One region of the Citrobacter sp. ANG330 genome, then DNA from elsewhere that is predicted to be linked to it. Evidence: predicted binding sites of a transcription regulator. Region 1 holds the regulator's gene; the other holds the start of a gene.
What was found. Region 1 encodes PurR, which represses purine synthesis genes. Its sites were predicted from a motif close to CANGCAAACGTTTGCNTG; they were not measured.
Positions count from the first base shown of each region.

Region 2: gltS (sodium/glutamate symporter) is a predicted target of PurR. The motif match lies at 2,285-2,302, and genes of this name have one in related genera.

Region 1 covers NZ_JASJUI010000002.1:70,327-74,660, reverse strand. Annotated here, with positions in the region: gene punC (purine nucleoside transporter PunC) at 1-1,029, opposite strand, end outside; gene punR (DNA-binding transcriptional activator PunR) at 1,142-2,074, shown strand; gene purR (HTH-type transcriptional repressor PurR) at 2,071-3,096, opposite strand; gene QNN88_RS06025 (YnhF family membrane protein) at 3,391-3,480, shown strand; gene QNN88_RS06020 (MFS transporter) at 3,590-4,334, shown strand, end outside.
Region 2 covers NZ_JASJUI010000007.1:162,127-166,460, forward strand. Annotated here, with positions in the region: gene recG (ATP-dependent DNA helicase RecG) at 1-873, shown strand, start outside; gene gltS (sodium/glutamate symporter) at 919-2,124, opposite strand; gene xanP (xanthine/proton symporter XanP) at 2,354-3,745, shown strand; gene QNN88_RS16435 (AsmA family protein) at 3,867-4,334, shown strand, end outside.

The DNA of each region.
Region 1 (4,334 bases):
CAGACCCAATTGCAGAGTATTTTGTAGCGCAGCGGCACGACCTGTCGCCTGCGGGAATGGGCGCAGCGCCTGAGCGACCACAATCGGGTAGATAGCCCCATTGGCTACCGCCATCACGCAGAAGGGGATCAGGATCTCTGCAAGCGTGATGTGATGGATAAAGCTTGCCGCCCAGGTTGCCACTACGCTCAGCGCATAGATAACTAGCAGCCAGGGCAGGAGCTGTTGACCCTGCCATTTTTGCAGTGCGGCGCGACAGCCGTAGCCACCCACCAGAAAAGCGATGGTCTGCGGCACATAGCTCAGTCCAATTACCGCCGGACTGTAGCCCATATCACTCAGAATAAATGGCGAACCGGTCAGCCATGCAAAGAAGCTGGCAGAACAGGCGGCGTAGATCAGGACGTTGCCACGGTACGCTTTTGCGCGCAGCAAGGTGGTGAAGGTCAGTTTGTCCTTGCTGTCGTCACGCGCCCGGGGGCTGGGTTTTAAAAACAGCGCAGGCACCATCAGCAGCAGCGTGATGAAAAATAGCGTGGCAAAGATCGCCTGCCAGGAAAGATGAGTCAGGATCCAGCTGCCTAATAAGGGCGCCAGTGCAGGGGACAGCCCGACCAGCGGCATTATCGTCGCGAAAATACGGTTAATTTTATGCGAAGGATAGTAATCAGTCACCAGCGCCTGCCAGATGACGGTCGCTGCACAGACACCCACCGCCTGAATAAAGCGCAGAACTAACAGGCCGGTTGCGCTTTCGACCCACAGCATACCCAGACTACCCAGGGCAAAGACAGACAGCCCCAGCAGCAGGATCGGTTTACGTCCGTAGCGATCTGAGAGCGGGCCCCACAGCAGTTGTGCGATGGCAAAACCCGCTAAAAACAGACTCAGGCTGGCGCTGACGGCAGATGCCGGTGTTTGCAGGTCAGATTGAATGGTGGCAAAAGCGGGCAAATACATGTCGGTCGCCAGAAAACCCAGCACGCTGAGTCCTGCCAGCCAGACTAAAAACCCTTTTCCAGGTTGCATAGTTGTTCTCTAATTTTTGATTAATCACACTGGCGCAGAGTGTAGGGAGTGAATTTCGGCTTGTGAAACGCTAATATTTGTTTATTGCATTCAAAAATTTTGTAGGCAGATTATGTGGTCAGAATATGCGCTGGAAGTGGTCGATGCCGTGGCGCGCAACGGGAGTTTCAGTTCCGCGGCCCAGGAGTTGCACCGGGTACCCTCGGCGGTCAGTTATACGGTTCGCCAGATGGAAGAGTGGCTGGCCGTCCCGCTTTTTGAACGCCGTCATCGTGATGTCGTGTTAACCCCGGCAGGCGCCTGGTTTTTGAAAGAAGGGCGTTCTGTCATCAAAAAAATGCAGATCACGCGCCAGCAGTGTCAGCAAATCGCCAATGGCTGGCGGGGGCAACTCCCCATCGCGGTGGATAACATCGTGCGCCCGGAACGCACGCGGCAATTGATCGTCGATTTCTATCGCCACTTTGATGACGTAGAGCTGCTGGTCTTTCAGGAAGTGTTCAATGGCGTCTGGGACGCGCTGTCAGATGGCAGGGTTGAACTCGCTATCGGTGCGACCCAGGCGATCCCGGTCGGCGGACGATATACCTTCCGCGATATGGGTAAACTGAGCTGGTGTTGTGTTGTTGCCAGCACACATCCACTGGCCGCCATGAGTGGACCCTTAAGCGATGATACGTTGCGCAACTGGCCGTCACTGGTGCTGGAAGATACTTCCCGCACTCTGCCGAAACGGGTGACCTGGCTGCTGGACAACCAGAAGCGGGTGGTGGTCCCGGATTGGGCATCCTCCGCAACCTGCATCAGCGCCGGACTTTGTATCGGCATGGTGCCGACACATTTTGCCAGGCCATATTTTAATAAAGGACAGTGGGTGGCGCTGAATCTGGAAAACCCCTTCCCGGATTCGGCCTGTTGCCTGACCTGGCAGCAGAACGATATGTCACCTGCGCTAATCTGGCTGCTGGATTATCTGGGAGATAGCGAAACGCTGAACAAAGAATGGTTGCGGGAGCCTGACGAGGCTCCCGCAGAAGAGGCTTAACGACGGTAATCGCGGAAGGGGCCATCGGCAACAGAGCGGCGCTCAACCAGACGCGGGTGAACTTCAATGGATTGTGACTCTTCACGTTTATTGACGATGCGGTCAAGCAACATGTTAAAGGCCGTCTCACCCAGTGAATCTTTCGGCTGGTGGATGGTGGTCAGAGCTGGCGTAAAGAAGCGGGCGTTGCGCACGTTGTCATAGCCTATCAGCGACACGTCCTGAGGGACGCGCAGACCCATTTCATCAGCGGCGCAAAGGGCACCCATTGCCATGACATCGCCACCGCAGAAAACCGCTGTCGGGCGATGCGCCTGTGACAGAATTTGCTGCATCGCACGGTAGCCGGATTCTGGTTCGAAGTCGCCTTGCACAATCCAGTTTTCAGGCACTTTAATCAGCGCTTCTTCCATCGCTTTCATAAAACCGGCCAGACGGCCTGCGCCGGTGTTGCGCTCCATCAGTCCCGGGATCACGCCAATTTCGCGATGTCCGCGTTCAATAAGGTAACGGCCAGCCATATAACCGCCCTCAAAGGCGTTATCAATCACGGTATCAGTGAAATCGGCTTTGGCCTCGCCCCAGTCCATCACAACCATCGGGATATGACGATACTCTTCCAGCATCGAGAGCAGAGGGGCGGGATATTCGGAACACATCACCAGCAGGCCATCCACGCGTTTTTGCGCCATCATGGACAGATAGGCACGTTGCTTTTCCAGGTTGTTCCAGACATTACCGAGGATCAGGGTATAGCCTTTCTGAAAGCAGTTTTTTTCAACTGCTTCAATAATTTCAGCAAAGTAGGGGGCTTCGCTGCTGGTCGCCAGCAACCCGATAGACTTGGTATGATTCACCTTCAGACTACGGGCTACCGCGCTGGGGGAATAGTGCAATTCTTTGATTGCCGCCCACACTGCATTGCGTGTTTCTTCAGCGACGAAACGCGTTTTGTTAATTACGTGTGATACGGTTGTAGTGGAAACGTTTGCGCGCTTCGCTACATCTTTAATTGTTGCCATTAAATCTCACTCCAGACCCAACCTGAACAGTCAAATATGCTAAGTAAACGTTTGCCTTTACTCATCCTGTGCGCAACGTCAGGGTTGCAGCATGCCGGGAAAACGCAACAGAGCATCAGGAAGGGGTCAATGGCCGGTACGCTAATCAAGTAAGCGTCGAATTTTGGCTGATCTTAACGAAAAGGGGAAGTATTAAAAGCACATATCACGCTAAATCGTGGGAGATTTTCGCACGCAAGTGTGCAAAAATGCGCTATATCACTTTTTGTGTGGGAATAAAAAGGAGAAAAGTTGATGAGCACCGATCTTAAATTTTCATTAGTAACTACGTTTATCGTTCTGGCTTTAATCGTTGCTGGCGGTCTGACAGCGGCACTGCATTGATTTCCCGTCGGGGGAGTCTCTGCTCCCTCGTCACTCCCGCCATATTGTTATTGAATCTGCAAAAGTCTTTTGTATTTTTGTTAACTTCTCTTTTTTTGTGATTGATGTCATGCTTTTGACTCTTAGTTACGCATCGCGCCTCGACGCGAAGAGCCGGAGTCATCACTGCATGAAAATTAATTATCCTTTACTGTCGCTGGCTATCGGCGCGTTCGGCATCGGTACGACCGAGTTTTCGCCAATGGGTCTGCTACCCGTCATCGCGCGTGGCGTCGATGTGTCTATTCCCGCAGCAGGTATGCTAATCAGCGCCTACGCTGTCGGTGTGATGGTCGGGGCACCGCTAATGACGCTGCTGTTGTCACATCGCGGACGTCGCAATGCGCTGATTTTTCTGATGGCTATCTTTACGCTTGGCAACGTGCTGTCGGCCATTTCCCCGGACTACACAACACTGATGCTGTCACGCATTTTGACCAGCCTTAACCACGGCGCGTTCTTTGGCCTGGGCTCCGTTGTGGCAGCCAGCGTGGTGCCGAAGCACAAGCAGGCCAGCGCGGTGGCGACCATGTTTATGGGGCTGACCATCGCCAATATTGGCGGCGTTCCGGCGGCAACCTGGCTGGGTGAGACCATCGGCTGGCGGATGTCGTTTATGGCAACGGCCGGTTTGGGCGTCATTTCGATGCTGAGTCTCTTTTTCTCGTTGCCGAAAGGTGGGGCTGGGGCACGTCCGGAGGTGAAAAAAGAGCTGGCGGTACTGATGCGTCCCCAGGTGCTTTCTGCTCTGCTTACCACGGTACTGGGGGCGGGGGCCATGTTTACGCTGTACACCTATATATCGCCAGTCCTGC
Region 2 (4,334 bases), on a different contig from region 1:
GTGCATCAGCGCCTCGCGCTTTGGGAGAAAGGCCAGCAGCAGGGTTTTCACCCGCATCAGCTCATTATGACCGCGACCCCTATCCCGCGTACGCTGGCGATGACCGCCTACGCAGATCTCGATACCTCTGTCATTGACGAGTTACCGCCCGGGCGTACGCCCGTCACAACGGTTGCTATTCCGGATACACGTCGCAGCGATATTATTGACCGCGTGCGCAACGCCTGTACGCAGGAAGGTCGCCAGGCCTACTGGGTCTGTACGCTGATTGAAGAATCTGATTTGTTAGAAGCGCAGGCCGCCGAGGCGACATGGGAAGAATTAAAACTCGCGCTACCAGAACTGAATGTGGGTCTGGTCCACGGACGCATGAAGCCGGCGGAAAAACAGGCGGTGATGGCGGCGTTTAAACAGGGCGAACTGCACCTGCTGGTCGCCACCACGGTAATTGAAGTCGGCGTAGATGTGCCGAATGCCAGCCTGATGATCATCGAAAATCCGGAGCGTCTTGGATTAGCACAGTTACACCAGTTGCGTGGGCGCGTCGGGCGTGGCGCGGTAGCCTCGCACTGCGTCCTGCTCTACAAATCGCCATTATCGAAAACGGCGCAGAAGCGATTGCAGGTACTGCGCGACAGCAGCGATGGCTTTGTGATTGCGCAAAAAGATCTCGAAATTCGTGGGCCGGGTGAGTTGCTGGGAACGCGGCAGACAGGTAATGCAGAATTTAAAGTCGCGGATTTACTGCGCGATCAAGCTATCATTCCGGAAGTTCAGCGTATTGCACGTCACATTCATGAACGTTATCCGCAACAGGCAAAAGCGTTAATCGAACGCTGGATGCCGGAAACAGAACGCTATTCTAACGCCTGATGGCGATGCAAAAGCGCGGTGGTTCATCACCACCGCACCTTCTCGTTATTGCGCAAAAATAGGTAACAGCAAATACAGCTTAATCACCAGTGCATTGACGATGTCGATAAAGAACGCCCCCACCATCGGTACCACCAGAAACGCCATATGGGAGGGACCAAAACGTTCGGTAATCGCCTGCATATTGGCAATCGCGGTTGGCGTCGCCCCCAGGCCAAAACCACAGTGTCCCGCCGCCAGCACGGCTGCATCGTAATTTTTGCCCATCATTCGCCAGGTGACAAATATCGCATACAGCGCCATAAAAATGGACTGTACAACGAGGATCGCCAGCATCGGCAGCGCCAGGGACGCCAGTTCCCACAGCTTCAGGCTCATCAACGCCATGGCCAGAAACAGCGACAGGCTGACGTTCCCGAGAACAGAGACTGCACGCTCAAACACGCGATAAAAACCTACCAGCGCCAGGCCGTTACTGACAATCACGCCGACAAACAACACGCAGACAAACGTGGGCAGTTCAAACACCGTTCCTGCCAGCAATTGCGCAACAATCCGGCCTACCGTCAGACAGATAGCAATAAGCGCAATGGTTTCGATCAGTACCAGAGAGGTGATCATGCGCCCGACGTCCGGTTTCTCAAACGCTGTCGGCACTTCCAGATCGTCCGGAATACCGTCCGGCGTAGTGGAGTGTTTGACCAGATAACGCGCTACAGGTCCACCAATCAGTCCACCAAGAACCAGACCGAAGGTGGCGCACGCCATCGCCACTTCCGTTGCGTTAGTAAAGCCGTAACGTTCGATAAACAACTTACTCCAGGCGGCGCCAGTACCGTGGCCCCCGGAGAGCGTGATCGAACCGGCAATTAGCCCCATCAGTGGATCGAGTCCCAGCAGGCTGGCCATCCCAATGCCGATAGCGTTTTGCATCAGCAGCAATCCCACCACGACGATCAGAAAAATCCCCACCACGCGACCACCAGCCCGTAGGCTGGCGATGTTGGCATTTAAACCGATGGTTGCGAAAAACGCCAACATCAGCGGGTCGCGCAACGTCATATCGAAATTCACTTCCCAGCCCATGCTCTTTTTCAGCACTAACAGGGCCAGCGCGACCAGCAACCCACCGGCAACCGGTTCTGGAATCGTGTATTTCTTGAGAAAGGAGACTGACTGAACCAGTTTACGCCCCAGCAGCAACGTCAGCGTTGCGGCAACGAGGGTTGATAAGGTATCGAGTTGAAACATACAAAGCTCCTTGAGTACGTCTGAATCAGTTACGCACGATGTCTTATTCCTGCGAAAATTTTTAGCTTTTAATGATAATTCGGCATGGATTTTAAGCAGAAAAAAGGGAAAAGTTATATAAAAATGTGATTTTATCTATTTTAAATATTAAGAATACCCACTCGCAAACGTTTGCTTTTACCATCTGGTCAGATAAAATGCCCGCTTTGCCACCACGGGATTATCACTGATGTCTGTTAACACCCTCGAGTCGGAAAATGCGCAACCGGTTGCGCAGACTCAAAACAGCGAACTGATTTATCGTCTTGAAGATCGCCCGCCGCTTCCACAAACGCTGTTTGCCGCCTGTCAGCATCTGCTGGCAATGTTCGTTGCGGTCATTACGCCGGCGCTGCTCATCTGTCAGGCGCTGGGGTTACCGGCTCAGGATACGCAACACATTATCAGCATGTCTCTGTTTGCCTCCGGCGTGGCCTCGATTATTCAAATTAAAGCATGGGGTCCGGTGGGTTCAGGATTGTTATCGATTCAGGGCACCAGTTTTAACTTTGTCGCGCCGCTGATTATGGGCGGTACCGCGCTGAAAACGGGTGGTGCAGATGTCCCGACCATGATGGCAGCGCTGTTTGGCACGCTGATGCTGGCGAGTTGTACGGAGATGGTAATCTCCCGCGTACTGCATCTTGCCCGTCGTATCATTACGCCGCTGGTGTCCGGCGTAGTGGTGATGATTATCGGCCTGTCGCTGATTCAGGTCGGCCTGACCTCCATCGGTGGCGGCTACGCCGCAATGAGCGACAACACCTTCGGTGCGCCGAAAAACCTGATGCTGGCGGGCGTGGTCCTGCTGCTGATCATTCTGCTCAACCGGCAACGCAACCCGTACCTGCGCGTGGCCTCTCTGGTGATCGCGATGGCCGCAGGCTACGCGCTGGCGTGGTTTATGGGCATGCTGCCGGAAAATACCGCACCAACCTCCGGGGATCTGATCATGGTGCCCACACCGTTGTATTACGGGTTGGGCATTGACTGGAACCTGCTGCTGCCGCTGATGCTGGTATTTATGATCACCTCGCTGGAAACCATCGGCGATATCACTGCGACGTCCGATGTCTCCGAACAGCCCGTCTCTGGCCCACTGTACATGAAGCGTCTGAAAGGCGGCGTGCTGGCAAACGGCCTGAACTCATTTGTCTCTGCGGTCTTTAATACCTTCCCGAACTCCTGTTTCGGGCAGAACAATGGGGTCATTCAGTTGACCGGCGTCGCCAGCCGTTACGTTGGTTTTGTGGTTGCGCTGATGTTGATCCTGCTCGGTCTGTTCCCGGCGGTGAGCGGCTTTGTACAGCATATTCCTGAGCCAGTACTCGGCGGGGCTACGCTGGTCATGTTCGGGACAATCGCGGCGTCTGGTGTGCGTATTGTTTCCCGCGAACCGCTGAACCGTCGTGCGATTTTGATTATTGCGCTGTCGCTGGCCGTCGGTCTTGGCGTCTCCCAACAGCCGCTGATCCTGCAGTTCGCGCCGGACTGGGTGAAAAATCTGCTCTCTTCCGGAATCGCTGCAGGCGGTATCACCGCTATCGTACTGAACCTGATTTTCCCGCCTGAAAAACAGTAAACGCTCCGCGACGGTGATTCCACTTCACCGTCGCTATCATACTCTTTCACGATTCCTGCCTTGAGGATTGTGCGTAAATCGTGCATAACTCAACTATGTGCCCTTCGCAGGATGGAAGACCATGAAATTTATTGGAAAGCTGATTCTCTACGTGCTGATTGCCCTTCTGGTGGTGATTCTCGGCCTCTATTTCCTGCTGCAAACACGCTGGGGTGCAGAACACGTCAGTGCCTGGATATCTGAGCACAGCGAGTATCGGTTGTCTTTTGAGGCGATGGACCATCGTTTTTCTTCTCCTTCGCATATCCTGCTGAAAAACGTCACCTTTGGACGCGACGGTCAACCTGCAACACTTGTGGCTAAAACGGTCGATATTGGCCTGAGCACTCGCCAACTGACCCATCCGCGATATGTCGATACGATCCTGCTACAAAACGGCACCCTGAATATTTCCCCTCATACAGCACCGTTACCCTTCCAGGCCGATCGCCTGCAGTTACAGGATATGGCGTTTAACAGCCCTGACAGCGAGTGGAATCTGAGCGCTCAGCGGGTAAATGGCGGCATCATCCCCTGGCTGCCAGAAGCC